2 regions of the Streptomyces sp. NPDC051907 genome follow, and region 1 is predicted to be linked to the other one. Evidence: riboswitches for the same ligand, from Rfam matches in the RefSeq annotation. Region 1 holds a riboswitch; the other holds the start of a gene.

What was found. A riboswitch is a leader RNA that binds a small molecule or an ion and turns the genes downstream of it on or off. The one in region 1 is predicted to bind cobalamin.
Region 2: another riboswitch for cobalamin. It lies ahead of AB0M39_RS24570 (energy-coupling factor ABC transporter permease); the one in region 1 lies ahead of AB0M39_RS07385 (acyl-CoA thioesterase).

Annotation. Positions count from the first base shown of each region.
Region 1 is NZ_JBFAYB010000007.1:147,209-162,419, reverse strand. Features, by position in the region: gene AB0M39_RS07410 (antibiotic biosynthesis monooxygenase) at 1-685, shown strand, start outside; gene AB0M39_RS07405 (nuclear transport factor 2 family protein) at 776-1,228, shown strand; gene AB0M39_RS07400 (hypothetical protein) at 1,225-1,653, opposite strand; gene AB0M39_RS07395 (chlorophyllase) at 1,727-2,737, opposite strand; gene AB0M39_RS07390 (TetR/AcrR family transcriptional regulator) at 2,949-3,545, shown strand; cobalamin riboswitch at 3,617-3,836, shown strand; gene AB0M39_RS07385 (acyl-CoA thioesterase) at 3,882-4,367, shown strand; gene AB0M39_RS07380 (NAD-dependent epimerase/dehydratase family protein) at 4,697-5,755, shown strand; gene AB0M39_RS07375 (glutathione S-transferase C-terminal domain-containing protein) at 5,788-6,804, shown strand; gene AB0M39_RS07370 (hypothetical protein) at 6,887-7,573, shown strand; gene AB0M39_RS07365 (MucR family transcriptional regulator) at 7,619-8,446, opposite strand; gene AB0M39_RS07360 (GNAT family N-acetyltransferase) at 8,443-9,108, opposite strand; gene tsaD (tRNA (adenosine(37)-N6)-threonylcarbamoyltransferase complex transferase subunit TsaD) at 9,108-10,184, opposite strand; gene AB0M39_RS07350 (MATE family efflux transporter) at 10,301-11,797, opposite strand; gene AB0M39_RS07345 (LLM class F420-dependent oxidoreductase) at 11,794-12,816, opposite strand; gene AB0M39_RS07340 (YcaO-like family protein) at 12,923-14,284, opposite strand; gene AB0M39_RS07335 (hypothetical protein) at 14,366-14,488, opposite strand; gene AB0M39_RS07330 ((2Fe-2S)-binding protein) at 14,623-15,211, opposite strand, start outside.
Region 2 is NZ_JBFAYB010000051.1:9,704-24,914, reverse strand. Features, by position in the region: gene AB0M39_RS24635 (acyl-CoA synthetase) at 1-1,365, opposite strand, end outside; gene AB0M39_RS24630 (alpha/beta fold hydrolase) at 1,486-2,649, opposite strand; gene pcaB (3-carboxy-cis,cis-muconate cycloisomerase) at 2,646-3,998, opposite strand; gene pcaG (protocatechuate 3,4-dioxygenase subunit alpha) at 3,985-4,620, opposite strand; gene pcaH (protocatechuate 3,4-dioxygenase subunit beta) at 4,617-5,387, opposite strand; gene AB0M39_RS24610 (thiolase family protein) at 5,393-6,589, opposite strand; gene AB0M39_RS24605 (CoA-transferase) at 6,601-7,359, opposite strand; gene AB0M39_RS24600 (CoA-transferase) at 7,356-8,177, opposite strand; gene AB0M39_RS24595 (MarR family transcriptional regulator) at 8,306-8,743, shown strand; gene AB0M39_RS24590 (GerMN domain-containing protein) at 8,849-9,847, opposite strand; gene dhaK (dihydroxyacetone kinase subunit DhaK) at 10,283-11,275, shown strand; gene dhaL (dihydroxyacetone kinase subunit DhaL) at 11,311-11,916, shown strand; gene AB0M39_RS24575 (PTS fructose transporter subunit IIA) at 11,913-12,365, shown strand; cobalamin riboswitch at 12,432-12,629, shown strand; gene AB0M39_RS24570 (energy-coupling factor ABC transporter permease) at 12,658-13,350, shown strand; gene AB0M39_RS24565 (energy-coupling factor ABC transporter substrate-binding protein) at 13,350-13,763, shown strand; gene cbiQ (cobalt ECF transporter T component CbiQ) at 13,770-14,519, shown strand; gene AB0M39_RS24555 (ATP-binding cassette domain-containing protein) at 14,516-15,211, shown strand, end outside.

The DNA of each region.
Region 1 (15,211 bases):
CCAGCAGGTTCTCAGCGGTGGAAGGCAGTCGACGGATCCGCTGGTGACCGTGGTGGTCACCCACCGCGTCCACCCGCATCACGTCGACGACTTCCTGAACTGGCAGCGGCGTATGAGCCAGGAGGAGAGCAAGTTCGAGGGATTCTGCGGCAGCGAGCTCTTCCGCCCGATCGAGGGACTCCAGGACGAGTGGACCACGCTGTACCGCTTCGACAACGCCGAGCACCTCGACGCCTGGCTGACCTCGACCAAGCGGCAGGAGGTTCTCGCGGAAGGCGAGAAGTTCAACGACTACAGGATGCGCACCATCGACAACTCGTTCGGCAGCTGGTTCGCCTTCGAGGAGAACGGCAAGGAGGCGCCGCCGCCCTCGGAGACCAAGACCGCCATCGCGGTCTGGGTCGGCCTGTACCCGACCGTCGTGCTGCTGACGCTCGCCCTGTCGCCGCTGGGGATGCCGCTCTGGCTCGGGCTGCTGGTGGGCAACTTGCTGTCGAGCTTCATCATGAGCTTCGTCACGATGCCGTACTACGTGAACCGCCTGCTCAAACGGTGGCTGCGGCCGTCGCCGGACGAGCCGGCGACGAGGACCAATCTCGTCGGCCTCGGCATCGTCGCCGCGGTGATGGTGTTCTGGGGCGTTGTCTTCTACCTGGTGACGACCCAGTTCTGGACGCTGCCCTGATCTGGGCCGAGGCCTCGCTGTGTCGTACTCGGCCATGTCGACGTCTGATTGCCGCCAGCGCGATCTCGTTCGGCTGGCCAAGCTGTCGGCATGACGAACCCCGCCATGACGAACTCGATGACTGTCCTCACCGGCATGTACGCGGCCGAGGCGGAGTACTTCCGGGCCGGTGGGCCGGGCGCCGCCTCGTTCGACGCGCTGGCCCCGTTCTTCGCGCCCGATGTCGTCCTGCACCAGGCCGCTGCCTTGCCCTACGGCGGAACGTGGCGTGGACACGAGGGCCTGGAGCGGTTCTTCGTCGCGATGAGCGAGGCGTGGGAATCGTTCGTCATGGCGGACCAGGAGTTCCTCGCCGCCGGGGCGACCGCGGTGGTGCTCACCCAGGTCCGTGCGGTCGCCCGGGCTACCGGCCGGGAGCTCGGTTTCCCGATCCTGCAGACGATCACGGTCACCGACGGCCGTATCGCGGAGGTCCGCCCCTTCTACTGGGACACCGCGGCCATCGCCGACGCCTGCGGGCCGGCGTGCTGCGACAAGGGTTAGGCGCTCACCTGCCAACGCCATGCGCCACCCCGGCAGACGAGGGTCAGGCCGCCGTCCCGCACATACAGGATGTCGCTCTTCTCGTCCCAGGCCATCCGCAGGACGTCGTTCGAGGAGTCTGCCCGCAGCACTCGCTTCCACAGCGGGCCGTCAGGCGCCCCAGGGGTGTCGAGGGAGAGGGACAGCACTCCCTCCATCGACAGCAGCACCGGCCCCAGGGAGCGGTAGGGCTCGGTCGCGGACTCGACGTACGCGCCGGCGAACGCCAACTCCACCCGCAGGGTCGACTCCGAGGGCAGCACGGACATCCGGTATCCCTCGGACTCGATGTCCAGCTCGCCGATGCCCGGAATCTGCCAGCCCGAGATCTCCCGCCGGGGCGAGTCCAGCTCCGCGCCCAGGACCGGGGTGCAGCCATGCCACATGGGGCGACCTTTCACGTCACAGCACTTGGGGGCCGGACCGTGTCCGGCTCACAGTCCCGAAGGGTAGGTCAGCTCACTGGGAGCTGTCGGCTCCCGTGGGTGAGACGGTGCTCTCGGCCTCCTTGGACTCGACGCGTCCCAGCGGGTCGGGGCCGGTCGTCAGTGCCTCGCGTGCATCCTGCCAAGCGCGGTCCCCGGGATAGAGCGCGGAGCGGAGGTAGGCCCAGGTGAGCCGTTGGACCGCGGACACTCGCTCGGGGTTCTCGTCCGTGGTCTCGGCGACGTCGTAGCCGGAGACGCCGCCGAGCCCGTGCTCCGCGTCGAACAGGGTGAGCAGGGACTTGGGGCCCGGGGAGAGGACGTACGGATCGGTGTGCCAGTCCGGGCCCGAGACCGTCAGATGGTCGGAGGCGTCCTTGTCGCCGGCGACCACGAGCGTGGGCGTCGTCATCTGGGAGAAGTCCGTGCTCAGGAGGAAGGCGAAGTTCTCGGCCACGAACTCGGTGAGGGCGTCGCCGCCTCTGCCCGGCGCCGCGAGCAGTACGCCCGCCGTGATCCGGGGATCGGCCAGGTCCACCTCCGTTCCGTCGTGCGGATCGGTGAGCCGGGCGCCCAGCAGCAGGCTCGCGGTGTGCCCGCCCATCGAGTGTCCGGCGACGGCGACCCTGCTGCGGTCGAGGCACCCGAGGAGCTGGGGGACGGCGGTCTCCACCGCGTCGAGCTGGTCGAGGATGCGCCGCATGTCCTGGGCCCGTGACCGCCAGTGCATAGGCGCCCCGGGGGTGTCGGGATCCAGGGTCTCGCTCAGCGTCGTGGAGCTCAGATGGGTGGGCTGGATCACGACGAAGCCGTGCGCCGCCCAGAAGTCGGCGAGAGGGGCGTAGCCGTTCAGCGAGGAGAGGTGGTTCGAGTGGCCCTGGCCGTGCGAGAGCAGGATGATCGGCAGCTCGTCTCCGGTCACGGGCGCGGAGACTCGTAGCTGGAGGTCCACTGCTCGGTCCGGAGTCGACAGCACTACCGGACTGACCGAGAGGACGGGCGTGGGCGGGCTGACGGTGTCGGCTGTGCGAGTCGTTGCGGTCATGCGCGTCTTCATGAGCGTCTTTCCCTTCGATGGCCTCCGCCGCCGATCTCGTTCGGCCGGCGGGTAAGGCGGTCGGGAACGTCCGGCTTCAGCTACGCTGAAACCGGAGCGCCGTTCCACTTACTATACGGAACACTGCTCCGCTTTGTAAACGGATCAGTGTTCCGTTTTAGCTCCATGGCTAGTCGACGGCGAGGGGAAGGAGGGCATGGTGCCCACAGCAGGCCAGTCCGGGAAGGCGCCGGCCCGAAGCAAGCGGGCCGACGCGCTGCGCAACGAGCAGACGCTGCTCGCCGCCGCAGCCGAGGTGTTCGTCACCTCCGGCATTGATGCGCCCATCCGTGAGATCGCGGCCAGAGCCGGCGTCGGGATGGGGACGATCTACCGCCACTTCCCGACTCGGGCGGATCTCGTCGTCGCGGTCTACCGCCACCAGGTCGAGGCATGCGCCGAAGCCGGCCCGAGCCTGCTGGCCGGCGCCGACTCTCCGTTCGCAGCGCTCCGTCAGTGGGTCGACCTGTTCGTCGACTTCCTGGTCACCAAGCACGGCCTCGCCAACGCACTGCAGTCGGACAGCAGCGGCTTCGCCGCGCTGCACACCTATTTCCTCGACCGCCTGCTGCCCGTCTGCGCGCAGTTGCTCGACGCCGCCGTCGACGCCGGCGAGATCAGGCCCGGTACGCAGGCCTACGAGCTGATGCGCGGCATCGGCAACCTCTGCGTCGGACGGGACAGCGACCCCCGCTACGACCCCCGCCGACTGGTCGACCTGCTCCTTCACGGGCTGCAGCGACCGCAGTCGACCTGACCTCCACGGCGGACGCACGCGGAGCCCGGGCCATCGGGATCGCCCTTGGAGGCCCCGGCCCACGCGGCGGTTACCCTGTCGGTGCAGCTGGTTCGCCCCGTCCGCCAGGCGGGAGGCGTCGCAAGAGGGAACCCGGTGGGAATCCGGGACTGCCCCGCAGCGGTGAGCGGGAACGACCGCCGTCATAAGCACTGGGCCCGACAGGACCTGGGAAGCGACGGCCAGTAGGTGTCCTCCTCGACGAGGACGTGCCCGCGAGTCCGAAGACCTGCCGCTGCCCGTACGCCACCGGTGCGTGCGGTCCCGCATTGCCGCGACTCGCGAAGGAGAGTTGACGTGGCCGATCGAACAGCGACCCTGCCGTCCGCCCGCAAGACCCCCGCAGACTCCCGGGTGACCCTCGCCCACATCATGAGCGAGCACGACACCAACCTCTACGGCACCATTCACGGCGGCGTGGTGATGAAGCTCATCGACGACGCCGCCGCGGCGGCTGCCGGACGTCACGCCGACGGCCCTGCCGTGACGGTCTCGGTCGACCGCATGACGTTCCTCGCCCCCGTCCGCGCCGGCGACCTGCTGAGCGTGCACGCCGAGCTGGAACGAGCGGGGAGAACGTCGATGACGGCGTCGGTCCGCGTGACGGCCGAGCGGTGGAACGCCTCGGGCCCGGTGGCCGAAGTCGCCACGGGCCGACTGACGTTCGTCGCGATAGACGCCGAGGGCGCACCGCGTCCCGTTCCGGCGCTCGACAACGACGAAGCCGCCGAGTGCGAAACCGCCGACTCCGCAGCGGACACGCCCGGGGCAGAGAAGTCCTGACCGGCGCGTCCTGAGCGGACGCGTTCGGACCCGACCGCTGCCATCCCGTTCCACCCGATCGGGGTGGCGGCCCGTCGTCCGCCAAGAGGCGCCGACCAAGAGGCGTCGGCGACGACGCGATACGGCACGTCTCGCGACCGGATGCGCCGTCTCGTTCAAGGAGGCGCCTTCCCCGTCCATGGCCGCACCGCATGCGCCCCCTCGGTCGCCGGCTGCCCCACGGCCACCCGCTCCGGCAGCGAGCGACACTGGCGCAAAACCGTGAATATCGGGCGACGCACCGGGTACCCACACCACTGCCAGGAAACCTCCGGTGGAAGGCGGCCGACATGACCCGCACAGCACCGAGCGGCACAGAGACCGGCGGGCGCCGGGTGGTGGTCGTGGGCGCGACCGGCAATGTCGGGACGAGCGTGGTCCAGGCCCTCTCCGGGAGCCCCGGCATAGCCTCGGTCCTCGGCATCGCCCGCAGGGTCCCCGACTGGCGCCCAGAGGGAACGGAATGGGTGGCCGCGGACGTCGACCCGGGCGGCCCGGAACTCGCACCCCACTTCGCCGGCGCGGACGCCGTCGTCCATCTGGCGTGGAAGTTCCAGCCCACCCACGACCCCGCCACGACCTGGCGGACCAACGTCCTGGGCAGCATCCGCGTCTTCGACGCGGCCGCGGAAGCAGGAGTGCCGGCGCTGGTCTACGCCTCGTCGGTCGGCGCGTACTCCCCCGGCCCGAAGGACCAGCTGGTGGACGAGGACTGGCCCACCCACGGATGGCCGCAGGCCGCCTACTGCCGCGAGAAGGCCTATCTGGAGCGCTATCTGGACGCGTACGAACAGCGCCATGGCGCCATGCGGGTGGTCCGCATGCGTCCGGGCTTCCAGTTCAAGCGGGAGTCGGCGTCCCAGCAGCTTCGGATCTTCGCGGGGCGGCTGCTGCCCGCGCATCTGGTCCGCCCGTCGCTCGTCCCCGCCTTCCCCGACCTCCCGGGGCTGACCTTCCAGGCCCTGCACACCGACGACGCGGCGACCGCCTACCGCGAGGCCGTCGTCCGCCCCGTCCGGGGCGCGTTCAACCTCGCCGCGGACCCGTCGCTGGACGCGGCCAGGCTCGCCCGGATCCTCGAGGCGCGACCGCTGCGGGTTCCTCTGCCACCGGTGCGGGCCGCTCTCTCCGCCGCCTGGCGGCTGCGCCTGGTGCCCGCGTCCCCGGACCTGTTCGACGCGGTGCTCCACCTCCCGCTGCTGGACAGCTCCCGCGCCCGCTCCGAGCTGGACTGGCAGCCGCGGTACACGGCTGTCGAGGCCGTCCAGGAGTTCCTGGACGGGCTCCGCACCGACGCGGGCATGGACACCGCCCCCCTCGCCCCGCACCGCGCCCGGCAAGCCGCCTGAACCGCGTCCGCCGCCCAGGCAGACAGGAGGAGATGAGCCAGGTGAACGCCAGCGGGGAGTACGCGCGCGACAGCCGCTACATCGCCACCCGGGTGACCGCCGACGGACGCGACGGCTTTCCCGTCGAGCCCGGCCGTTACCGTCTGGTGGTCAGCCGAGCCTGCCCATGGGCGAGTCGGGCGGTGATCGTGCGGCGGCTCCTCGGGCTGGAGAGCGCCCTGTCGATGGCCGTCGCCGGGCCGACGCACGACGAGCGGAGCTGGGCGTTCGACCTCGACCCGGGCCACCGCGACCCGGTGCTCGGCATCGAACGGCTCCAGGAGGCGTACCTCGCCCGCGACCCCCACTATGACCGAGGCGTCACGGTGCCGGCGATCGTCGACGTGCCGACGGGCAAGGTCGTCACCAACGACTTTCCGCGGATCACCATCGACATGTCACTGGAGTGGACGGCCTGCCACCGTGCAGGCGCTCCGGCGCTCTACCCGTCCGCTCTGCGCTCCGAGATCGACGCGGTGGGCGAGGCGGTCTACAAGGACGTGAACAACGGCGTCTACCGGGCGGGTTTCGCCGCGTCGCAAGAGGCCTACGCCGAGGCCTACGATCGGCTCTTCGCCCGGCTGGACTGGCTCGCCGAGCGGCTCGAGGTCTCCCGCTACCTCGTCGGCGACACGATCACCGAGGCCGACGTGCGGCTGTTCACGACGCTGGTGCGCTTCGACGCCGTCTATCACGGCCACTTCAAGTGCAACCGGGAGAAACTGTCCGAGATGCCGGTGCTCTGGGCGTACGCCCGGGACCTGTTCCAGACGCCCGGCTTCGGCGACACGGTCGACTTCGAGCACATCAAGCAGCACTACTACACCGTGCACCGCGACATCAATCCGACGGGAATCGTGCCGGTGGGCCCGGATCTGTCGAGCTGGCTCGCGCCTCACGACCGTGCGGCGCTGGGCGGGCGGCCGTTCGGCGACGGCACGCCGCCCGAGCCGGTGGCGTCCGAGGAGTCGGTGCCGGCCGGCCATACGCCGCTGGCGCGACCTCGTTGAAGGCCCAGGAGGCCGCGCCGACGACCAGGAGGAAGCTCGTCGCCCCCGGGGATTGTCAGCGGCGCCCGGTACGTTGCCGGCCATGACGGACGGAATCGAGTGGATACATGAAGCCTTCCACGGATGGGGCTTCCAACTGGTCGCGCTGAAGGACGCCGAAGTCGAGGACCTGGCGGTGATGCTGGGCGCGGAGCCGGGCGCCGTCCTGGACCCGCCCGCCTTCAACGCGATCGTCGCGGCTGCCGGGTCGACGACGGGCCTGCCCGACCTCGCCCGGCTGGGCGCCTGCGGCGGGTGGGCGTTCGCGTTCGAGACCGGAGGGGGCATGTTCCGCTCCGACCGACGCCGTCTGGACCATCTGTGGGAGGACCGCACCTATGTGCGCGTCAGCGACACCATGATGGACCCACCGCAGGTCGTCGCCGTCGTGGACGGTCAGTGGGACTGGCAGTACTGCGAGGGCGTGGTGCACGAACAGGTCAGAGCCGATCACCCGCTCACCGCCCGTATGACCGCCGAGATCGGGCTCGGCAGCGCCGTGCCCGACCCCGACTTCCCCGACGACCCCGACGAGTGCGGGCTGTACGTCCCGGGCATGGCCGACGTCTACCGGCTGTTCGGCGAGCACTACGGACTGAGCCTCCCGCGCCGGACCGTCGGCGAGGCGTACTTCAAGGACACCGAGCTGTACGGGACGTTCACCGCACCACGCACCCTGAAGGACGGACAGCCGAACCCCGCGTACGACGACGTCCGTTGGCCCGCCTGACGCGAACGCCGGGCTCAGGGCTCCGGGCACCGCGTCGCGGAAGGCTCAGCGGGGGCCGATCCGGGCTGCCACCCACGGGATGCTGCGGCCGGTGGCCGCCGCCAGTTCGCGCAGGGTGGCGCCGTCGGCGGTCCGCTCGCGCAGCCATGACGTGATGTCCCGGGCGCCGACGCGCTCGGCGGCGGCCCGGTCGTTCGTCGCGACGCGCGAGCGCCGCCCGGCGGCGGAGTTCTGCCCGGACGGGCGGAGCTGGATACCGTGTTCGAGCAGCAGACGCCGCACCCTGCGCTTGCCGACGGCCAGAATGCGGGCGGTCTCCTCGACGCTGTTCTCCTGGTCGACGTAGACGGTCCGCAGCGCCTGGCCGAGGTCCGCGAAGCCCATGGCGCGCAGCGCGGCCGCCATGCGGGAGTCGGCGGCGCGGGCCTGTGTGCGCCGGCCGTCGCTCAGATTGCCCCGCCGCGCCTGCCGCAGCTCTTCCGGATCCGTCCGTTCGCGGTAGGCGTCCCAACGCCTGCGGCTCAGCTCGCCGGAGCGGGCCATCGCCCGGCCGGCGGCGAAGTGCGCCTGGGCGTCCTGCGACTCCCGGTACCCGGCGCGGCGGGTGCGGGACTGCTGCTGGGAGAGGGAGCGTGCGTTCAGGGCGCGGGTGCGCATCAGCCCGAACTCCTGCCGGTACTCGGCCGCCGTCATCCCGTGCGCGCGCACATGCGCCCCCAGCGAGCGGAAGGCCTGCCCGCAGACATGGCAGACGACGGTGTCGGTGGCCTCGTCGCGGATCAGCCGGCCGAAGTCGGGGTGCCCGCTCGTGCGCAGGCGCTTGTCCTGTCGCCTCTCCTGGCGCTTCTCCTGTCGGTTCTGCGGGCCGTTCATGACCGTCGCTCGCCGCCGACGGGGTGCTGTGGGCGGCGAGACGCGGTCGCCCGGGCCGGGCCGTCCTCGACCGGTCGATCGGCGCGTACGACCCCCCAACCGGCGGTCGCGGGCGCGGCGGGGTGGCAGGGCCCCAGAAACACTGCCGCGCCTGTGCCCCGCGGCGCGGGATAGGTCGCCTGATGCCATCCGAGGCGCTGGTAGAAGTCCATCGCGGTCTCGGCCCGTATGGAGGTGAGCAGCCAGGAACGGCCGTCTGCGGCCTCGGCGGTCACCGCGTCGAGGAGGGCCGGGCCCAGCCGCCTCCCGCGCGCCCGCGCGTGCACGGCGAGTTGGTCGATCTCCTGGGCGCCGCACAGCCAGTCCCGTGTCCGCTGCGGGCCGAGGGCGGCGAGCACCTGCGGATGGCAGCGGTCCTTCGGGAAGTCGGCGGGGGTGGTCCAGGCCGTGCAGAAGCCGTGGACCGTGTCTCCGTCCAGCACGAGCGCGGCGACGAACCCGGGCCTCGCCAGGTCGTCGCCCAGCCGCTCCAGATAGGCGTCCGCCATGGACTCTGCCTCGTCCCACGGAGGCGCGGCGAAGGCGCTCGCGTACACGGCGCGGATCCCCGCGGCGTACGACAGCAGCCGCTCGTCGCCGACGATCCGAATGCTCGAGGCCATCATGCCGCCCGGACGCCGCTCGTCTGCGCCACCGGGTGCAGGGCCGCGTACTCCAGCGGTGCGGACGGGTCGATCGAGACGTCGAGCGGGGCGGGGTCCGCGCCGGCCCGGACGAGCAGATCGCCCACCGCGGCGATCATGGCGCCGTTGTCGGTGCAGAGTCGCAGCGGCGGGACGCGCAGGGCGATGCCGGCCGCGGCGCACCGCTCCTCGGCAAGAGCCCGCACTCGGGAGTTCGCGGCGACTCCGCCGACCACGACGAGTGTCGCGACCTCGTACTCCCGGCAGGCGGCGATGGCCTTCCTGGTCAGCACGTCGGCGACGGCCTCCTGGAGCGAGGCGGCGGCGTCGGCCAGGGGAATCTCCTCGCCCCGCAGGCGGTGCCGCTCCGCCCAGCGGGCCGCGGCGGTCTTCAGCCCCGAGAAGGAGAAGGCGTACGGATCGACCTTCGCGCCCGTGAGCGGGCGCGGGAACGTCACGGCACGAGGGTCGCCGCCCCGGGCGCTCCGGTCGATCGCCGGCCCTCCCGGATACGGCAGCCCGAACACCCGCGCCACCTTGTCGAAGCACTCGCCCGCCGCGTCGTCGACGGTGTCGCCCAGGTGGACGATCGGATCGCGTACCAGATCCCGCACGAGCAGCAGGGACGTGTGCCCGCCGGAGACGATCAGCACCACGCAGGGGTCGGGGAGCGGTCCGTGGGCGAGGGTGTCGGCGGCCACATGGCCTGCGAGATGGTGCACTCCGTAGAGCGGCGCCCCGATCGCGTAGGCGAGGGTCTTCGCGCCGGCGAGCCCGACCTGGAGGGCGCCGGACAGCCCCGGCCCGGTGGTGACGGCGACGGCGTCGATGTCGTTCAGGCGCAGTCCGGCCTGGTCCAGCGCCTGGCGCACGACCGGGTTGAAGGACTCCAGATGCGCGCGGGAGGCGATCTCGGGCACCACCCCGCCGTACCGCGCGTGCTGGTCCATGCTCGACGCCACCGCGTGCGCCAGCAGCCGGCCGCCGGAGACGATCCCGGCCCCGGTCTCGTCGCACGACGACTCGATCCCCAGCACCACCGGCGCCTTCTGCATGCCGGACTCCCTCATTGCCGCTCCTGGCTTACTGCCTAGGGAGTGTAGTTGCAATATATGTGCAACAAGGGCCGGCGGGAGACAGACGACGGGCGTGGGATCGTCCTGCTGTCCCGTCACATCGGCGGCGAGGCCCCCGCGTCCGCCACGGAGCGCTCCCGCGGCCGGAACCGGCGTCGGTAGCGCAGATGGAGCAGGAAGGCGTACAGAGCGGCGAAGGCGGTCCAGGCCAGATACAGGCCGGGGATGCCGAGGCCCGCGTGGAGCCCGAGCAGCCAGGCGAGCGGGATGAGCAGCGCGTAGTCGGAGGCGACGGAGGCGATCATCACCGACCGGGTGTCTCCCGCGGCCCGCAGCAGTGCGCCCAGGGACATGGCGAGCACCATCGGCGCCATGCTCAGCAGCGCCACAGGCGTGGCCTCCCAGGCCCGTTCGGCGACGGCTGGGTCCTCGGTGACCAGGGAGATCAGCGGCCGGCCGAAGGCGAGGGCCAGCGCCGACGGCAGGGCGAGCAGGAGCAGCAGCAGCCTCGTGCCGGCCCGGTGCCAGGCCGCGGCGCGGGCATGGTCGCCGCTGCCGAACTCCTGCCCTGCCAGGACCGTCACCGCGGAGGCTCCGGAGGCCAGGACGGTGAAGACCACGAGGAGCAGGTTGTCCACGATGCGGTAGGCCGCCAGGTCGTGGGTGCCCATCCGCGCGGCGAATCCCGCCAGCAGGGCCTCGTTGAAGTAGCCGATGCCCATGGTGCTCATCTCCGGCCAGCCGATGCGCCACAGGCCGCGGGTGATGTCCCGTGGGCTGTCGGTCGGGTCGCCTGCCTTCTGGAGCAGGCGTGTTCGGCAGTACAGGAGCAGATAGCCGGTTCCGGCGGCGGTGGCGACGAGGGTCGCGACGGCGGCGCCGGTGACGCCGAGGCCGGTCTGAAAGATCAGGAGCAGGCCGAGAGGCAGATTGACCGCGTTGACCAGCAGCGCGGTGTACATCGAGACCCGGGTGACGCCGATACCGGCGCACGCGCCCTGGAGGGTGAAGGAGACCGCGGCGACGGGCACGGCCCAGGCGAGCACGCGCAGATAGGAGACGCCGGGCCCGATCAGCTCCTCGGGGGCTCCGAGCACCGTCAGGACGGGCGTGGCCGCGACGTACAGCAGCGCCCCGACGGCGGCGCCGGCGGCGAGCGCGGTGACCGTGCCGACCCGGACCACCCTGGCGACCTCGTCGGGGCGTCCTGCTCCGTGGCGTTGGGCGACCTGCACCTGGACGGCGGTCGCCCAGCCGCGTACGACGATGAGGGCGATCAGATAGACGGGCGCGGCGAGCGCGAACGAGCTCAGGGCGCGGGTGGACAGCCGGGCGAGCATGACCGTGTCCACGATGTTGAGGACGATCTGGGTCAGGCCGGCGATCAGCAGCGGGTACGCCAGCGTCCAGACCCGTCGTACGCCCGGGCGTGCGGGTGCTCTCCCGTCGGGATGGTCCCCGGCAGGTTCCTTCCCGGCGGGATGCTCCCCGGCGGGGGCGTTCAGGGCGTGCGCGGCCGCGCCGTCCGTGGCCGCTCCGTCAGCGGTGGAGCGGTCGGGTTCGGCGCGGCCGGTCTCGGAGCGGTCGTTCACAGGGTGGCCTGGGCGGCTTCCAGGAGTTCGACGTCGCGGTCGAGCAGGATCAGGGTGTCCACGCGTGAGTCCTTCCAGGCGAGGATCCGGTCGACGATCGCGGGAAGGGGCCCGACGAGCGCCGCCTCGTCGAGCAGGGAGTCCGGGACCGCCGCGACGGCGTCCTTCTTGTGGCCGTCGGCGAGGAGCTTCCGGATGGTCTGGGCCGGACCCTCGTAGCCCATCTGGCAGGCGACGTCGAAGTACGTGTTGCGTACGCCCGGCCCCACCGCTCCGATCAGATGGGCGAACAGCGGCCGCAGCTCCTCGCGTCCCTCCTCGACGGTGTCGGCGCGGGCCACGTACAGGATCGGGCAGATCCTGACGTCGTCGGGCGTCCGGCCGGCGCGGGCGAGCCCTTCGTCCAGCGGACGGGTCAGGGCCGTCTCGTGCTCGGGCGCGTACAGCCCGCAGAGCCAGCCGTCGGCGATCTCGCCGGTCAGTGCCACGCTGCGGGGGCCGATCGCGCCCAGATAGAGGGGGATCTCGGCGCGCAGCGGTGTCATCTCCGACTTCACCGGCCGGGCGTGTCCGCTGGACCCGGGTCCCCGGTACGGGAGTCGGTAGATCTCGCCGTCGTAGGCGACCCGTTCGTCGCGGGCGACGGCCTTGCGGACGATGTCGACGTACTCACGGGTCCGGCGCAGCGGTCTGTCGTACGGGCGGCCGTGCCAGCCCTCGACGATCCACGGGACGGACAGCCCGAGGCCGAGCCGGAAGCGGCCGCCCGAGAGCATGTCCAGGGTCATCGCGGTCATGGCGGTGGCGGCCGGGGTGCGCGCCGGGATCTGCATGATGGCGGTGCCGAGTTCGATCCGCTGGGTTCTGGCGGCCAGATAGCCGAGCACGCTGACGGCGTCGGGGCCGTACTCCTCCACGCTCCACACCGAGTCGACGCCGATCTGTTCGGCGCGCTCGACGATCGGCAGCACCTGCTCGATGGGTTCTCCGCCGTAGCCCAGGGCCAGCCCGAGTCGCATGCAGGGGCTCCTTCCTCGCGTAGTGATGGGGGTCGTCGGTGGGTGGTCGACGGGTGGCGCCGACGGGTCGGATCCGCGCCCGTCAGGAGACCCGCCAGGAGGCCCGTCAGGAGAAGGGCAGGGGGTCGAGCACCAGGGCGTCCTCTCGGAGCGGCCCGGGAACCCAGCCGCGGGCGACCGGCTCCTCGTAGAGCCGGCGGCCGCCGAGGAAGGGGAAGGCGGCCGGGGCGTTGCAGCTGAGACCGGGGACCAGGACGCGGGCGACGTGCAGGCCGGCGTCCCGCACGCTCGGTGTCGTCAGATCGACGGCGACGGCCCGCAGGCCCTGGGCCGTGATCTGCCGAAGCCCCCCGTGAAGTCCACCGTTCAGCCCGCCGTCCAGCCCGGCGCCGGAACCGGTGGTCGGGTTCGGGGGCAGTGCGCTGTCGGGCGTGCGCAGCCGGTCGAGCCGGGCGTCCTGCGCGCGCGGGTCGAGGTGGAGCTGCAGATGCAGGCGGACGTCGTTGACGTCGCGCAGGTCCGGCCGGAAGTCCTCCCGATAGGCGCGGTCGCTCCGGTACGGCCGGTAGGGCCGGTGGCCGATGCGGCCGGCTCGGACGGCGGTCCAGAAGTCGCCGTCGTGGTCGAGCAGTTCGAGACCGGTCTCGTGCATGCCGACCGCCTCGGTGAGCGCCTTGGCCGCCGCCGCTTCGGCGGTGGACCGGCAGGCGCTGCCGAAGGCGACCAGCCGGCGCGCCGGGTCCTCGACGAACGCGGCGACGACCGTGACGTCGAACGTCGAGGGGATGCGCAGGAAGGTCACCTGGAGTCCCGCGGTCCGGGCCTCGCCGACAGCCGCGTCGACGGGGCCGCCCGGCTGCGGGGCGAGGGCGGTCGCCGGAGCACCGCTCAGCCACCACAGGGTGACGGCGTCGCGCTCGAACACCTCCTCCAGAGCGGCGCGTCGCGCCTGCTCGGGGCTTGTGCCGGCGGCGGTGCCCGCCAGGATCGGGTAGTTGGTGGGCGGCTCGTCGCCGTGGGCGCCGCGGAAGTAGTTGACGTACGCCAGCGACGCGGGGACGAGGACCTCTCCCCCGCCGGCGAGGTCGGCGCCCGGCGCCCAGGCGATCTCCAGGTCGGGCGTCATCGCCACGAAGGGGAAGCCTCGGTGGGCGTACTGGGACGGCGAGTACAGAGCGAACTCGCGGGGGTCGACGGCGGGCCTGCCGGTGCGGGTCAGCTGTCGGTACGAGGCGATGGGCAGTGCGCCGGGGACGGCGTTGCCGCAGTAGCGTTCGACGGCTTCGCCCATGGCCGCGTTGCGCGCCTGGTCGTGGTCGCCGAGCGCGGCGCCGCCCGTGACGGCGTCGACCACCCACGGGGCGAACTCGGGCCGGGCCGACAGACGGGCGCTGTACGAGATGCAGCTCGGCACGGTCTCCACCCGGGGTCGGTCGAGGGTGACCCGGTCGATCAGGCCTGGCACCACGCGCTTCGTGCTCCTCTCCGGTTCCGGCGGTACGGCGCACGGCGGGGGGTGACGTGATGTCACCCCCCCCCGCCGCTCTCGTCAGTCTTCGGTCTGCTCGTCCTCGACGTCCTCACGCCACTCGAACGGTGCGTCGACCGCCGGGGTGTGGGACTTCAGCCCCTTCTGGGGCTCCTCGGGCTCGGCCCAGCCGTGGTGCGCCATGTGCGTCCTCCTCAGATCGGCACAGGACCTGCCAACTCACGTGCACATCCTGTGCAGTTGCGAGTGACTTGCATCAACACGGTAGAGGGAATGCGCCGGATTTCTCAATACCCGCCCGGGAGGAACTCGAGAGTTCATCCGGCGAGCGAACAGTCCTCGCACTTCTCTCCCGCTGGCACCCGGTAGTAAAGGCAGCAACTCCTGCGACGGAAGCTCAGATCGGGTGCGATGATATTTCCCGAGCCGGCCAGCCGGCCGGTATTCAGCAAGCCGTCGACGAGATCGGCGAGAGGCCCGCGAAGATCCGGTCTGGCCGCCAGGACGGCGCGCGCGGCCTCGGCCAGGGCCGACGCCGCGTTCCCGGCCAGCAGCCGGGGCGCCACCTTGACCTTCAGCCCGGCGGCCAGCGCGTCCAGATGCCGGCCCACGACGACCTCGTACAGCACGTCCGTGAGGCGCGGAACGCCGTCCACCAGCCAGCCGGTGGGAGACGTCGGCAGCCTCAGGTCCGGACCGTCGTCGGCGCGGTGCAGCCCGTGCAGATCCGGGACGATCCCGCTGACGACAGTGCAGGCCAGGACCGGTGACCACAGGCGCGCGGCGTGTCCGAGGTACACCATGGAGGCGCCGATGCGCAGTTCGCGGGTGCCATAGCGGTCGGCCGTCGCCGCGACCAGATCCGCGCATCCGTGCGCGTACGCGTCCTCGACCGGGTGCCAGCCT
Region 2 (15,211 bases), on a different contig from region 1:
CAGAGCCTTGAGGAAGCGCACCTCGCGGGGCCGCTTGTGCGGGGCGAGCTGGGCGGCGACATGCGCGGCGAGGTCCTGGGCGGCGGGCGGCGCGGACGGGTCCGCCGGCACGACCCAGGCGACGATCCGCTCTCCGAGGTCCGCGTCCGGCTCGCCCGTCACCGCCGCCTCCCGCACCCCCGGGCAGTCCAGCAGCGCGTTCTCGATCTCTCCCGCGCCGATCTTGTAGCCGCCGCTCTTGATGAGGTCGGTGGCCTTGCGGCCGACGATGCGCAGACAGCCGTCGGGGTCGCGGCTCGCCATGTCCCCCGTACGGAACCATCCGTCGTCGAAGGCGGCCTCGGTCGCGTCGGGCCGGTTCAGATACTCGGTGAACAGATTGGGTCCGCGGACCTGGATCTCGCCGATGCCGTCGCTCTCGTCCACCAGCCGCAGCTCGACGCCGCGCAGCGGGACGCCGACCGTGCCGGGCCGGGGCTCGCCGTCCGCCCGGACGGAGGTGTTCATCAGCGTCTCGGTCATCCCGTACCGCTCGATCACCCGTCGGCCCGTCGCCGCCGCGATGCGCTCGTGGTCGTGCAGGGGCAGCGCGGCCGAGCCCGAGACCAGCAGCCGCGCCCCGGCCAGGGCCTTCGCCAGGCCCGGGTCGCCGTCGAGCGCCTCGGCGATCCGGTGGTACATCGTCGGCACGCCGAAGAGCATCGTGGCCCCCGAGGTCAGCTCGCGCGCCACGCCCTCGGTGCTGAACCGCCCCAGATGCCGCACCGAGCCGCCGCGGCGCAGCGGGCCGAGGACGCCGAGTATCAGCCCGTGGACGTGGAAGAGCGGCAGCGCGTGGACGAGGACGTCGTCGGCGGTCCACTGCCAGGCGTCCTCGAGCGCGTCGAGGGTGGCGGCGACGGCCCGGCGCGGGAGCACGGCGCCCTTGGGCGGGCCCGTGGTGCCGGAGGTGTAGACGATCAACGCGGGCGACTCGTCCGCGGGCTCGGGCGGCAGCGGGGCGCCGGGCCGGCCGCTGGTCTCGACGTCCGTGCGCGGCAACGCCGCCAGCGCCGGGGGCAGTTCGTCGCCGGGCGCGGCGAGCACCAGCGTCGGCGCGCTGTCGGCGAGGATGTGCGCCAGCTCCCGCTCGCCGGTCCTCGGGTTGAGCGGCACGGCCGGCACGCCGGCCAGCAGCGCGGCCACCACGGCCACGGCGGTCTCCAGCGTCGGGGTCGCCCAGACGGCGACCCGCTGCGCGTCGGATATTCGGGAGGCCAGCGCTCCCGCCGCCCCCGCCAGGTCGGCGTGGGTCAGGGACCGCTCGCCGAACTGGAGGGCCGGGCGCGGCGACCTGGCGGCGAGGGCCGGGAAGAGAGGGGACACGCGGCGTACTCCTTGCTGTAGTCGGCTCCTCCCTCGATGATCCCTCCGTCCGGCGGCGGCCGCCGGTCGAATGGCTCACACCCGACGTCGAGCGGGGCGGCGCCGCCGAGCGCCGGCCGCTCAGCGTGCGGCGTCGATCTCGTCGAAGACCCGTTGCGCCGTCGCGAAGGCCGCGTTCGCGGCGGGCGCCCCGCAGTAGACGGCGCACTGGAGCAGCACCTCGCCGATCTCCCGACGGCTGAGGCCGCACCCGAGCGCGGCCCGCACATGGAGGGCGAGTTCGTCCCTGTGGCCCAGGGCGGTCAGCGCGGTGAGGGTGACACAGCTGCGGGTGCGCCGGTCCAGGGTGTCGTCCGTCCAGATCTCGCCCCACGCACAGCGGGTGATGAAGTCCTGGAAGCGGGCGGTGAATTCGGTGGTGCGGGCGACGGCGGCATCGACGTACGCGTCGCCGAGCACGGCCCGGCGGGCTGCCGTGCCCGCCGCGTGGCGCGAGACGTCGTCGGCGGGCGAGGACGGCCGGAAGTGGGCGGCCAGCGCCGCCGAGACCGGCTCGGGCCGCTCGACGCCGGCCAGATGGGCGGCGCCCGGGATCTCGAGCAGGGTCGCGCCCGGCACCGCGTCCGCGATCTCGCGGGCGTGCTCGGGCCCGGTCGCCGGATCGTCGCGGCCGGCCACGACCAGCGTCGGCGCCTCTACGCGGGACAGCTGGTCCCTGAGGTCGTACGCGCCGAGCGCGTCGCAGCAGGCCGCGTATCCGGCCGGGTCGACGGCCCGCAGGTCGGCGATGAGGGCGGCGGCCAGGGGCGAGGAGTCCGCGAAGGCGGCGGAGTACCAGACGCCAGGCCGGCTGGCCGCCATCGCCCCGGGGCCGTCGGCCCGCACCAGCGCGGCGCGCGCCGACCAGGCCGCCGCGTCGTCGAAGACGGCCGAGGAGCAGACCAGCGCGAGGGACCGGACCCGCTCGGGGCAGTGGACGGCCAGGTGCAGCCCGACCGCGCCGCCCAGCGAGACGCCCGCGTAGGAGAAGGCGCCCAGCCCGAGGGAGTCGGCGAGCGCGATCACCGCCTCGGCGAGGTCGGCGACGGTGGCGCTCCCGTCGTGCGGCAGGAGGCCGGCGGCGGAGCCGCCGTGGCCCGGCAGGTCGTAGCGGATCAGCCGGTGGCGCCGGGCGAGCGAGGGGACCTGCGGGTCCCATACGGCGAGCGAGGCGCCCAGCGAGGGGCCGAGGATCAGAGGCGGGCCGGAGCCGTCCACGCGGTGGTGCAGCAGGGGGGCGGTCATGGGCGCTCCTGGGAGTCGGCGGCGTGCGGGGCGCGCCGCAGCGCGCGGTCGGCGAGGGCGGGGGCGGCGCCCGTGTAGCCGGTGGGGTCGGCGAGTTCGGTCAGTCGGGCCGTGGACAGCAGTCCGGCGAGCGCGGGATCGTCGGCGAGGGCGTCGGCCAGGCCGACCGCCTCGGCGGCGGCGCGCTGGGCCGCCGCGGCGACGAGCGCCTTGGCGCGGGCCGCGCCCACGTGGGGTGCGAGGGCGGCGGCGATCCGTTCGCTGACGATGAGGCCGTCGGTGAGGTCGAGCTGTGCGCGCATACGGTACGGGAACACCCGCAGCCCCTCGGCCAGTTCGGCCGCCTCGCGGGCGGCGCCGCCCGCGAGGCGCAGCAGCTCGCGCAGCGTCTGCCACTCCGCGTGCCAGGCGCCGGCGGGCCGTTCGTCCTCCGCGACGAGCGAGCCGAGCAGTACCGCGGCGAGCGCGGGCGACTGCCGGGCGGCGGCCGCGATGAGCGTCGCGCGCACCGGGTTGGCCTTGTGGGGCATGGCGGACGAGGTGCCGCCGCTGCCTTCGGCGACCTCGCCGAGCTCGGTGCGGGAGAGCACGAGGACGTCGGCGGCGAGCTTGCCGAGCGCGCCGCAGGCGAAGGCGAGCGCGGCGGCGAGGTCGGCGACGGGCGTGCGCAGGGTGTGCCAGGGCAGCGTCGGCTCGGCGAGGCCGGTCTCGGCGGCGAAGGCGGCGGCCAGCGCGATCCCGTGGTCGCCGAACGCGGCCAAGGTGCCCGCCGCTCCGCCGAGCTGGGCGGGCAGCCGCAGCGCCGAGAGCCGGTCGTGGGCGTCGAGCACCAGGCTGCGCCAGCCCGCCGCCTTCAGTCCGAAGGTCGTCGGCACGGCGTGCTGGGTGAGGGTGCGGGCCGCCATCGGGGTGTCGCGGTGCCGCGCGGCGAGCGCGGCCAGGGCGGCCGCCGTGCGCTCGAGGTCCACGAGGACGCCCGGCAGGGTGCGGGCCGCGGTCAGCATCAGCGCGGTGTCCACGATGTCCTGGCTAGTGGCACCCCGGTGGACGTACGGCGCCGCGTCCGGGCCGGCCTCGGCGGTCAGATCGGCGATCAGCGGGATGACGGGGTTGCCGCCGGCCCGGGCGCGCAGCGCCAGGTCCCGTACGTCGTAGCGCTCGGCGCGCGCGGCGGCGGCGACCGCGTCGGCCGCCTCGGCGGGGGCGAGGCCGAGCGCCGCCTGGGCCCGGGTCAGGGCCGCCTCGGCGTCCAGCATGGCCTGGAGCAGGGCCGCGTCCCCGGTGCTCGCCTCGGCCGCGGCGCCCGCCCGCACCGGGGCGAGGAGGCCCACGTCGTCACCGGGGGTCATGGGGACCGCCGCTCGGACCGCCGGCCGCGCGGCCGGTGCGGTGGAAGTCGAGGAAGACCGTCTCTCCCTCGCCTTGCAGACGGACGTCGAACCGGAGGGCCCGGGTCCCTCCGCGCCCGGTCCCTTCGCCGCCCTCGGGCGTGGCCATGAGCGTCGCCCGGCGCGCCGGGTCCAGCGAGGCGAGCAGCGCGTCCTCGCCGCCGGGCAGATAGGCCCGGGTGAACAGATGGTGGGTCAGTCCGCGCGCGAAGACGCAGACGCTGATGTACGGAGCGGGCGCCGGCCCGCCCGGGGCGAGGGTGCGCAGCGTGTAGTGCCCGTCGGCGTCGGTGGGGACGCGTCCGAAGCCGGTGAAGTCCACCCCGTTGCGGCCGAGGAAGCCCCCCGTCACCGGGTCGCGGCGCATCGACCCGGGCGCCGCGGCGATCGATCCGTCGGGTCCCGCCTGCCAGAACTCCAGCAGGGCGTCGGGGATCGGCGCGCCCGCCCCGTCGTACACACGGCCGTGCAGGGTGATCGCGTCGGGGTGGGAGGCCGGGGCGACGTCGCCGCCGCCGGGGAACGGCAGCGCGTAGCCGTAGAAGGGGCCGACGGTGTGCGAGGGCGTGGGCGGCAGACTCATCGGCGGCCTTCCTCGATCCAGGTGGCGCTGGGGCCGTCGAGCACGATGTCCCAGTGGTAGCCGAGCGACCACTCGGGCTGGGAGAGGGTGTGGTCGTAGCGGGCGACCAGCCGGTCGCGGGCCTGCTGGTCGGTGACGGACCGCAGGATCGGGTCGTAGGCGAACAGCGGATCGCCCGGGAAGTACATCTGGGTCACCAGCCGCTGCGTGAAGGCCGTGCCGAAGAGCGAGAAGTGGATGTGGGCGGGCCGCCAGGCGTTCTCGTGGTTGCGCCACGGGTAGGCGCCGGGCTTGACGGTGGTGAAGCGATACGAGCCGTCGTCGCCGGTCAGTACCCGTCCCACGCCGGTGAAGTGGGGGTCGAGCGGGGCGGGGTGCTGGTCGCGCTGGTGGGCGTAGCGGCCGGAGGCGTTGGCCTGCCACAGTTCGATCAGCTGGCCGCGCACGGGCCGTCCGCCGCTGTCGAGGAGCCGGCCGGAGACGGTGATCCGTTCGCCGAGGGGCTCGCCCGCGTGCTGGCGGGTGAGGTCGCCGTCGGCCTCGGTGACGTCGGTGACGCCGAAGACGGGGGTGCGCAGCTCGACGGTCTCGGGGTCGCCGCCCACCGCGACGAGCGGCTGCTCTGGGTGGCGCAGGACGCTGCTGCGGTAGGGGGCGAAGTCGCGCTGCGGATGGTCGGCGGGGCGCTGTCCGTCGGCGAGGGCCTTGTCGTACTCCCGCTGTTTCTCGGCGAGTTCGAGGTCTATGACGGCCTGGGTGTCTGCCATCGGTTCTACCTTTCGAGGACGAGGGCGAGGCCCTGGCCGACGCCTATGCACAGGGAGGCGACCGCGAGGCCGCCGCCCGCCGCCTTGAGCTGGTGGGCGGCCGCGCCGGCGAGACGGGCGCCGGAGGCGCCGAGGGGGTGGCCGACGGCGATCGCCCCGCCGCGCGGATTGACCAGGGCGGGGTCCAGCTCGGGCCATTCGGCGAGGCAGCCGAGGACCTGGGCGGCGAAGGCCTCGTTGAGCTCGACGAGGCTCAGATCCGTGAAGGTGCGGCCTGATCTGCTGAGCGCCTGCCGGACGGCCTGGACGGGCCCGAGTCCGAAGTACCGGGGGTCGATGCCGGTGACGGCGGAGGCGCGGATACGGGCGAGCGGCTCGCGGCCGGTGGCCCGCAGCCCCTCCTCGTCGGCGAGCAGCAGGGCGGCGGCGCCGTCGTTGAGCGGCGAGGCGTTGCCGGCCGTGACCGTGCCGTTGTCGCGGAAGGAGGGCTTCAGCTTGGCGAGCGCGTCCATCGAGGTGGAGTCGCGGACGCTCTCGTCCCGTACCAGCTCCACGCCGTCGTACGGCACGACCTCGGCGTCGTAGTGCCCGTCCTTCCACGCGGCGGCCGCCTTCTCGTGGCTGGCCAGGGCGTAGGCGTCCTGCTGCTCGCGGGTGATGCCGTGCTTGTCGGCGATCAGCTCCGCGCTCTCGCCGAGGGGGATCGTCCACTGCGGCGGCATGCCGGGGTTGACCATGCGCCAGCCGAGGGTGGTGGAGTGGAGCTGCTGGTGGCCGGCGGGGAAGGCCCGTTCGGGCTTGGGCAGCACCCAGGGCGCGCGGGACATCGACTCGACGCCGCCGGCCAGGGCGAGGGAGACGTCGCCGAGCGCGATGGCCCGCGCGGCCTGGACGACGGCCTCGAGGCCTGAGGCGCACAGCCGGTTGACGGTGACGCCGGGCACGGAGAAGGGCAGCCCGGCGAGGAGCACGGCCATGCGCGCGACGTCGCGGTTCTCCTCGCCGGCGCCATTGGCGTTGCCGAAGAAGACGTCGCCGACGCGGGCGGGGTCGAGGTCCGGCGTACGGACGAGGAGGCTCCTGACGACGTGCGCGGCGAGGTCGTCGGGTCGTACGGAGGACAGCGCGCCGCCGTACTTGCCGACGGGCGTGCGGACGGCGTCGACGACATAGACGTCGCGCCGGGGCAGATCGCGGGTCATCGGGGGCTCCTTCAGGCGGCCTTGAGAGCGCGGAGCGCGGCCAGCTCGGCGGCGGTGGGCGGCTCGGTGGCCGTGACGGCGCCGGCGGTCCTCAGCTCCCAGCCGGTGGCGTCGCGGACCTGCTGGACGGTGACGCCGGGGTGGAGCTCGGTGAGGACCAGCTCGGCGGTGGCCGGGTCGGGGCGCAGCACGCCGAGGTCGGTGATGACGGCGACGGGTCCGGCGCCGGGCAGGCCGAGCCGGGCGCGGTCGCCGGGGCCGGCGCCATGGCCGAGGGTGGTGACGAAGTCGAGTTTCTCCACGAAGTTGCGGGTGGAGTGGCGGAGCACCATCAGCACCTTGCCGCAGTTCGCGGCGATCTCGGGGGCGCCGCCCGCGCCGGGGAGCCGGCCCTGCGGGCGGTCGGGGCCGCGGTCCACGAGGGTGGTGTTGATGTTGGCGAAGCGGTCGATCTGGGCGGCGCCGAGGAAGCCGACGTCGATCCGGCCGCCCTGCAGCCAGTAGTTGAACATCTCGGGCACCGACACGACCGCGTCCGCGGTCTCGGCGAGCTCGCCGTCGCCGATGGAGAGCGGCAGCCGGGTCGGCTTGGACCCGATCGTGCCGGACTCGTAGAGCAGGACGAGGCCGGGGTTGAGGGTGGTGCGGGCGAGGTTGGCGGCGGTGGAGGGCAGCCCGATGCCGACGAAACAGGTCGTGGCCCCGGCCAGCGCCCGGGCGGCGTTGACCTCCATCAGCTCGTCGCGGGTGAAGTCCGTCTCGGCGTTCATCGGGCGGTCGCCCCTTCGGTGCGTACGTTCTGCTCGATCCACTGGGCGAAGCTCTCGCGGTCCCGGGCGATGGCGTCCCATGCCTGGTAGAAGGCGTTGTCGCGCACGGAGTACCCGCTGGCGTACGAGGGGTGGGCGCCGCCGGGCGCGACGGCGACCGCGTCGACGACCCAGGTGGGCAGCACGATCCCGCCGGGGCGGGGCTCCAGCCGGTCGACGACCTCCTCGACGGTGACGAGCACCCGGTCCGCGGCGAGCGCGGCCTCCTTCTGGACGCCGGTCAGCCCCCACAGCTGGACGTTTCCGTCCCGGTCGGCCTGCTGGGCGTGGACGACGGCGACGTCGGGGTTGAGGGCGGCGACCGCGGCCAGCTCCTCGCCCGTGAAGGGGCACACGACGGTGGCGACGGTGTCCGTGCGGGTGGCGAGGTCGGAGCCGCGGTAGCCGCGCAGCACGGCGAAGGGCAGCTTGGAGGCGCCGGCGACATAGCGGTTGGCCATGCCGGCGTGGCTGTGCTCGTCCAGCTCCAGAGGGCGCGGCCAGCCGTTCTCCACGGCGTCGCGGAAGCGGTGGAGCGAGCCGACGCCGGGGTTGCCGCCCCAGGAGAAGACCAGCTTCCTCGCCAGGCCCGCGCCGATGAGCTGGTCGTAGACGACGTCGGGGGTCATCCGTACGAGGGTGAGGTCGGTGACGCCCTGGCGGATGATCTCGTGCGCCGCCGCGAACGGGATCAGGTGGGTGAAGCCCTCCAGCGCGACGGTGTCGCCGTCGTGGATGAGGTCCGCCACGGCGTCGTGGAGACTGCGGATGTCGGCCATCGTCACTCCGTGGTGCAAGCAGTGAATAATACTCAGTGCACTGACTATTTTTGGTAACGAGGCAGTACGCTTCCACGCAGATACTCGTCCGTCAATAGGTCAGTACACGTACTAGTGAGGGGGGCCGTATGACCGCGGTCGATCTGAGCACCCACCCCGGGCATCTGGCCCGACGGCTTCAGCAGGCGCACTCCCTGCTGTGGGGCGCGATGGTCTCCGAGGAGACCACCTCGCCGCAGTTCGCGGTGCTCAACACTCTCGTCGAGAAGCCGGGCATCGACCAGCGCACGCTCGGCCGGCACGTCCACCTGGACCGCTCCACCATCGCCGACGTGGTCGCCCGCCTCGCCCGGCGCGGGCTCCTGGCGCGGGTGCGGGATCCGCTGGACGGCCGGCGCAATGTGCTGGAGCTGACCGACGAGGGCGAGAAGCTCCACCGCAGGCTCGTCAGCCGCACCAGCCGGATGAACCGGGTGTTCCTGTCGCCTCTCGACGAGGACGAGCAGCAGGTGCTGCTGCGGCTGATCGCGCGGGTCGCGGACGCGGCGGAGGACCTGCGGGCCTGAGGGCGGGTGCGTCGCCGGGCCTCGGTCGGTCGGGGGCGGGGCGCCGTCGGACCGCGGTGCGTCGGCGGCCGTGCAGGTCAGGCGTGCGTCAGCAGGCGGTGCGCGTCAGCGGTTCAGCGTCAGCGGGACCGTGTCGACGACCACCAGACGGGCGTCCTCAACGGAGCGGTAGTACGCGGTCAGCATGCCGCCGCCGGAGCGCACGGCCCGGTAGGGCAGCGTCACGTCGAAGCTCCCCCGCGTGCCCGACCCCGAGGAGGCCGTGACCAAGGCGTCGGCCGCCGCACGGCCGGCGGAGTCCGTGATCTTCAGATTGAAGGCGGCCTCGAAGGTGTTCGCGCTGCCCCACACCCGCACCGGGCTGCCGATCTCGCTGCCCGGCAGCGGGCCCTCCACCAGGATCTGTGGCGTCAGGTCCTCGAAGTCCGCGCGGCCCACCGGCTTGTCGAGGGCGACGCCCTCGCCGCCGAGGCTGCTCACCGGCTTGCCGTCGAGCGCGAACCGCACCTTGTGGATCTCGGGGAAGCGCGTCGCGGTGAAGACGACCTGGGCGACGCGGGCCCGCAGGGACGTATCGCCGCCGTCGTCGAACCGTTCGGACAGGTCCACGGTCGCCAGGTTCCTGCGTACGACCACCGAGTTGAGGGCCGTGCCCGCCGGGATGGCCGTGGTGCGCTCGTCCGCCCGCTCCGCGCGGCTGGGCCCCGCGAGCAGGGCGCGCAGCGCGCCGTCGGCGGTGGCGGGCGCGGTGACCTGGCGCGGGGCCGGGGACATGTGCTCGCCGTGCAGGAAGTACACCGAGGTGCGCAGCTGCCGCTTGCCGCCGCCCACGGTCCGCTCCAACGGCGGCATCCGGGCCGCGGGGACGGTGGACCCCGAAGAGCCCTTCTGCTCCAGGCCGTTCGCGCCGGGTCCGCCGAGGGACGATCCGGCGTCTGTCCACGGCCCGGCTTCCGCCCGGACGTCGCTCGCGGGCGCGTCCGGCGCCGAGGGCCGCCCGTCCGCGCAGGCCGCGGCCGTGACCGCGAGCACAAGCGCGGCCGACAGGGCCAGCAGACGGTTCCATCGCGGCGCGGCAGGCGGGCGGCGCTTCTCAGTGCTCATGGCTGTCTCCTCCGACGCCCATCAGGCAACACCTGGGCCGAGTGCGGCGCCAAGAGAGAACATCGGTCCCTCAGGAGCGCGTTTGAACCAGGCCTTCCGCTTCCCGGGGCCGCCTACGGTCGTCGGGTGAGCCGGATCGCGGTTCGACAAGCCTCGGGCCCCCAGACGCCCCGGTCGCGGGCCGACAGCTCGCGATCGCTCGCGGGGCCGGGCGCCGTACACCCCCTGCCCCCCTCTGCACACCTCCCGCCAATCGAATTCATGTTCGACACCGACGAGCCGCCCGTCTCCCGCTCGCCGTGCCGTTTCGCCCCCCGACCCGATCAAGGCGCTCACCCGCCTGGCCCTGGGCGGCAGGCTGGCCTACCGTCGCCATCAGGGCGGACGCGGCCGCCGCTGGGCCTGATGTGTAGTCGATCTCACCGGGAGATACCCATGAGGATGCTTGTCAACGTGCCGGAGACCGTCGTCGCGGACGCGCTGCGCGGAATGGCCGCCGCGCACCCCGAGCTGGCCGTGGACGTGGAGAACCGGGTGATCGTACGGCGGGACGCACCCGTCGCCCAGAAGGTCGGGCTGGTCTCCGGAGGCGGGTCGGGGCATGAGCCGCTGCACGGCGGGTTCGTCGGGCCCGGCATGCTCGACGCCGCCTGCCCCGGAGAGGTCTTCACCTCCCCCGTGCCCGACCAGATGGCGCGGGCGGCCGCCGCCGTGGACAGCGGCGAGGGGGTGCTCTTCATCGTCAAGAACTACACCGGCGACGTCCTCAACTTCGAGATGGCCGCCGAGCTCGCCGAGGACGAAGGGGTCCGGCTCGCCCGGGTCGTGGTCGACGACGACGTGGCGGTCACCGACAGCACGTTCACGGCGGGGCGCCGGGGCACCGGAGCGACCCTGTTCGTCGAGAAGATCGCGGGAGCGGCCGCCGAGGCGGGCGCCCCGCTGGAGCGGGTCGAGGCCGTCGCCCGGCAGGTGAACGCGAGTTCCCGCAGCTTCGGCGTCGCGCTGAGCGCCTGCACCACGCCCGCGAAGGGCAGCCCGACCTTCGACCTCCCGCCCGGGGAGCTGGAGTTGGGCATCGGCATCCACGGCGAGCCGGGCCGGGAGCGGCGCGCCATGATGACCTCCCGGGAGATCGCCGACTTCGCGGTGCACGCCGTCTTGGACGACCTCGCCCCGACCGGTCCGGTGATCGCGCTCGTCAACGGAATGGGGGCCACCCCGCTGCTGGAGCTGTACGGGTACAACGCGGAGGTGCAGCGGGTGCTCGCCGAGCGCGGCGTGCCGGTGGCCCGTACCCTCGTCGGGAACTATGTGACCTCGCTCGACATGGCCGGCTGCTCGGTGACGCTCTGCCAGGTCGACGAGGAGCTGCTGCGGCTGTGGGACGCCCCGGTGCAGACCGCGGCGCTTCGCTGGGGTCGCTGAAGGGGCCGGGGACCGCTGACTGCCTAGGAGTTCATGTGCTGGACGCCGAATTCTTCCGCCGCTGGCTGACCGGGGCCGCGGCCGCCGTGGACCGGGAGGCGGACCGTCTCACCGAGCTGGACTCGGCGATCGGCGACGCCGACCACGGCAGCAATCTCCAACGCGGCTTCGCGGCGGTGACGGCTGTTCTGGAGAAGGAGTCGCCGGCCACCCCGGGCGCCGTGCTGACGCTGGCGGGACGCCAGTTGATCTCGACCGTGGGCGGGGCGTCCGGCCCGCTGTACGGAACGCTGCTGCGGCGCACCGGCAAGGCGCTCGGCGACGACGCCGAGGTGACGCCCGGGCAGCTGGCCGAGGCGCTGCGCGCGGGCGTGGCGGCCGTGGCGCAGCTCGGCGGGGCGAAGGCAGGCGACAAGACGATGCTGGACGCGCTGGAGCCGGCGGTCGAGGCCCTCGGCGAGGGCACGGACTCGTTCGCGGCGGCCCGCGAGGCCGCCGAGAGCGGGGCGCTGGCGACCGTGCCGTTGCAGGCGCGCAAGGGCAGGGCCAGCTACCTGGGCGAGCGCAGCATCGGGCACCAGGACCCCGGCGCGACGTCCTCGGCGCTGTTGATCGCGACGCTGGCGGAGGCGGTCGTATGAGCACGGCGCCGCAGCCGCAGCCGGGTACGGGGACGACGGGACCGGAGCCGGCGCTCGTCGGGATCGTCCTGGTCTCGCACAGCGGGCAGGTCGCCCAGTCCGTCGCCGACCTGGCCCGGGGACTCGCCGGCGGCGGAGCGATCGCGCCCGTCGCCGCCGCGGGCGGCACGCCCGACGGCGGGCTCGGCACCAGCTCAGATCTGATCGTCCAGGCGGCTCGGGAGGTCGACCGGGGCGCGGGCGTGGCGGTCCTCGTCGATCTGGGCAGCGCCGTGCTGACGGTCAAGGCGCTCCTCGCCGAGGGCGACGAACTCCCGGACGGCGCACGGCTGGTGGACGCTCCGTTCGTGGAGGGAGCGGTGGCGGCGGTGGTGACCGCGTCGGCCGGAGGCGGCCTGGACGCGGTGGAAGCGGCGGCCTCGGAGGCGTACGGCTACCGCAAGACGTGAGGCCCCAGGAGGCGGGTGCGGCGCTTGTGCATCCGTGCGCGGCTTGTGATTCCGCTGGTGGGAGCACTACTGTCACACCGCCTTGGTGTACGGGAAACCGGTGCGGTACCGGTGCGGCCCTCGCCACTGTGATCGGGAAGTCCGGCTCCACCCCCCTCACGGGGAGCCACTGGGACGCCGCGGGAGACCGTGGCGCCCGGGAAGGCGGAGTCCGGGCATCATGACCCGTCAGCCAGGAGACCGGCCGAGGCGCGTTGTCCATCCACGAGGTGCTGGAGAGGGTCTCCCGACCATGCATATAGCCGAGGGGTATCTGCCCCCTTTGCACGCGGCCGCCTGGGGCGCCGCAGCCGCCCCCTTTGTCGTACACGGAGTCCGTGCGCTCACCCGGGAGGTCAAGGCCAACCCCGAGTCCACCCTGCTGCTGGGAGCGTCCGGCGCCTTCACCTTCGTCCTGTCCGCGCTGAAGATCCCGTCGGTGACGGGCAGCTGCTCCCACCCGACCGGGACGGGGCTGGGCGCGATCCTGTTCAGACCGCCGATCATGGCGGTCCTGGGCACGATCACCCTGCTGTTCCAGTCGCTGCTGCTGGCTCACGGCGGACTCACCACCCTGGGCGCCAACGCCTTCTCGATGGCGATCGTCGGGCCCTGGGCGGGATACGCGGTCTACCGGCTGCTGCGGAAGTTCGATCTGCCGCTGATGGTGAGCGTGTTCTTCGGAGCGTTCGTCGCCGACCTGTCGACGTACTGCGTCACCAGCGTCCAGCTGGCGCTGGCGTTCCCCGACCCGGGCAGCGGCTTCGCGGGCGCGCTCGCCAAGTTCGGCGGGATCTTCGCCGTCACCCAGATTCCGCTGGCCGTGAGCGAGGGCCTGCTGACCGTGCTGGTGATGCGGCTGCTGGTGCAGTCGAGCAAGGGCGAGCTGACCCGGCTCGGCGTGCTGCTCCAGGGTCAGGACAAGAAGCAGGAGGCCGCGGTCTGATGAGCCGTAACGCGAAGATCAACACTCTGCTGCTCGCGATCGTGGCGGCGCTGGCCGTCCTGCCTCTGGTGCTGGGTCTCGGCGACGACAAGGAGGAGCCGTTCGCCGGCGCGGACGCGCAGGCGGAGACGGCGATCACCGAACTGGCGCCGGACTACGAGCCGTGGTTCTCGCCGCTGTACGAGCCGCCGTCGGGCGAGATCGAGTCGGCGCTGTTCGCCCTCCAGGCGGCGCTCGGCGCGGGCGTGCTCGCCTACTACTTCGGTCTGCGCAAGGGCCGTCGTCAGGGGCAGGCGCTCGTCGCGGCGGCGCCGGGCGCGGACGCGGACGCATCGAAGGCCGACCGTACGGCGGCGGAGGCGAGTGACTCCGCTCGCCCCGCGGACGGGGCCCCGCAGGGCGACCGCGTCTAGTCGCCGGTGCTGCCGATCGACGCGGCGGCGCACAGCAGTCGCTGGCGCCGCCGCCATCCCGTGGAGAAGGCCGTCCTCGGCCTCGGGCTGACCGTCGCCGCGGTCTGTCTGCCGCCCTGGCCGGGGGCCGTCTTCGTCGCCGTCGCCACGCTCGCCGTGCTGCTCGGCCCCGCCCGGGTCGCGCCCAGGCAGCTGTGGCGCGCTTTCCGCATCCCGCTGGGCTTCTGCGTCACCGGGGCCGTTCCGCTGCTGTTCGCGGTGGGCGGCCCCGACGGCCTGGTCGCGCTCGCGCCCGACGGGCCGGCGCACGCCGTGCGTCTGCTGCTGCGGACCTCGGCCGCCTCGTTGGGCGTGCTGCTCTTCGCGTTCACGACGCCCGTCTCCGACGTGCTGCCGCGGCTGGTGCGGGTCGGCGTGCCGCCCGCGGTGGTCGACGTGGCGCTGGTGATGTACCGGATCAGCTTTCTGCTGCTCGACTCCGTCGCCCGCATCCGCCAGGCGCAGGCCGCCCGTCTCGGGCACACGACCCGGGCGGCTGCCTGGCGTTCCCTCGCGGGGCTGGCCTCGACGGCGTTCGTCCAGGCCTTCGACCGCGCGGGGCGGATGCAGGCGGGGCTGGCCGGGCGCGGCTACGACGGATCGCTGCGGGTGCTGCTGCCCCCGGCAGCCGTCTCACGGCCGTTCCTCGCCGGGTCCGCCGCGCTGCTCTGCGGCATCGTCGCCGCCACTCTCGTCGTCGAAAGGTACGCCCTATGAACGCCTCGCCCGTTGTGGAGCTCGTCGGGGCGGCGTACGCCTACCAGGACGGTCCGACCGTGCTCAGCGGCGTCGACTTCGGCCTGGCCGCGGGCCGTTCGACCGCGCTGCTCGGCCGCAACGGCAGCGGCAAGACCACGCTGCTGCGGCTCCTGAGCGGCGGGCTGCAGTGCGCGGAGGGCGTGCTGCGGCTGAACGGCGAGCCCGTCGTCTACAACAGGGCCGGGCTGACCCGGCTCCGTACGACCGTTCAGCTGGTCGTCCAGGACCCCGACGACCAGCTGTTCGCCGCCTCGGTCGGCCAGGACGTCTCCTTCGGCCCGATGAACCTGGGGCTGGCCGAGGACGAGGTCCGGGCCCGGGTGGACGAGGCGCTCCAGGCCCTGGACATCACGGCTCTGTACGACCGGCCGACGCATCTGCTCTCGTACGGACAGCGCAAGCGCGCGGCCATCGCGGGCGCGGTGGCGATGCGGCCGCGCGTGCTGATCCTCGACGAGCCGACCGCGGGCCTCGATCCGCACGGCCAGGAGCGGCTGCTGGAGGTGCTGGGCCGGCTGCGGGAGTCCGGTACGACGGTGGTCATGGCGACCCACGACGTGGACCTCGCGCTGCGCTGGGCGGACGACGCGGCGGTGCTCTCCCCGGACGGGCTGCGCACCGGCCCGGTCGCCGAGCTGCTCGCGGACCAG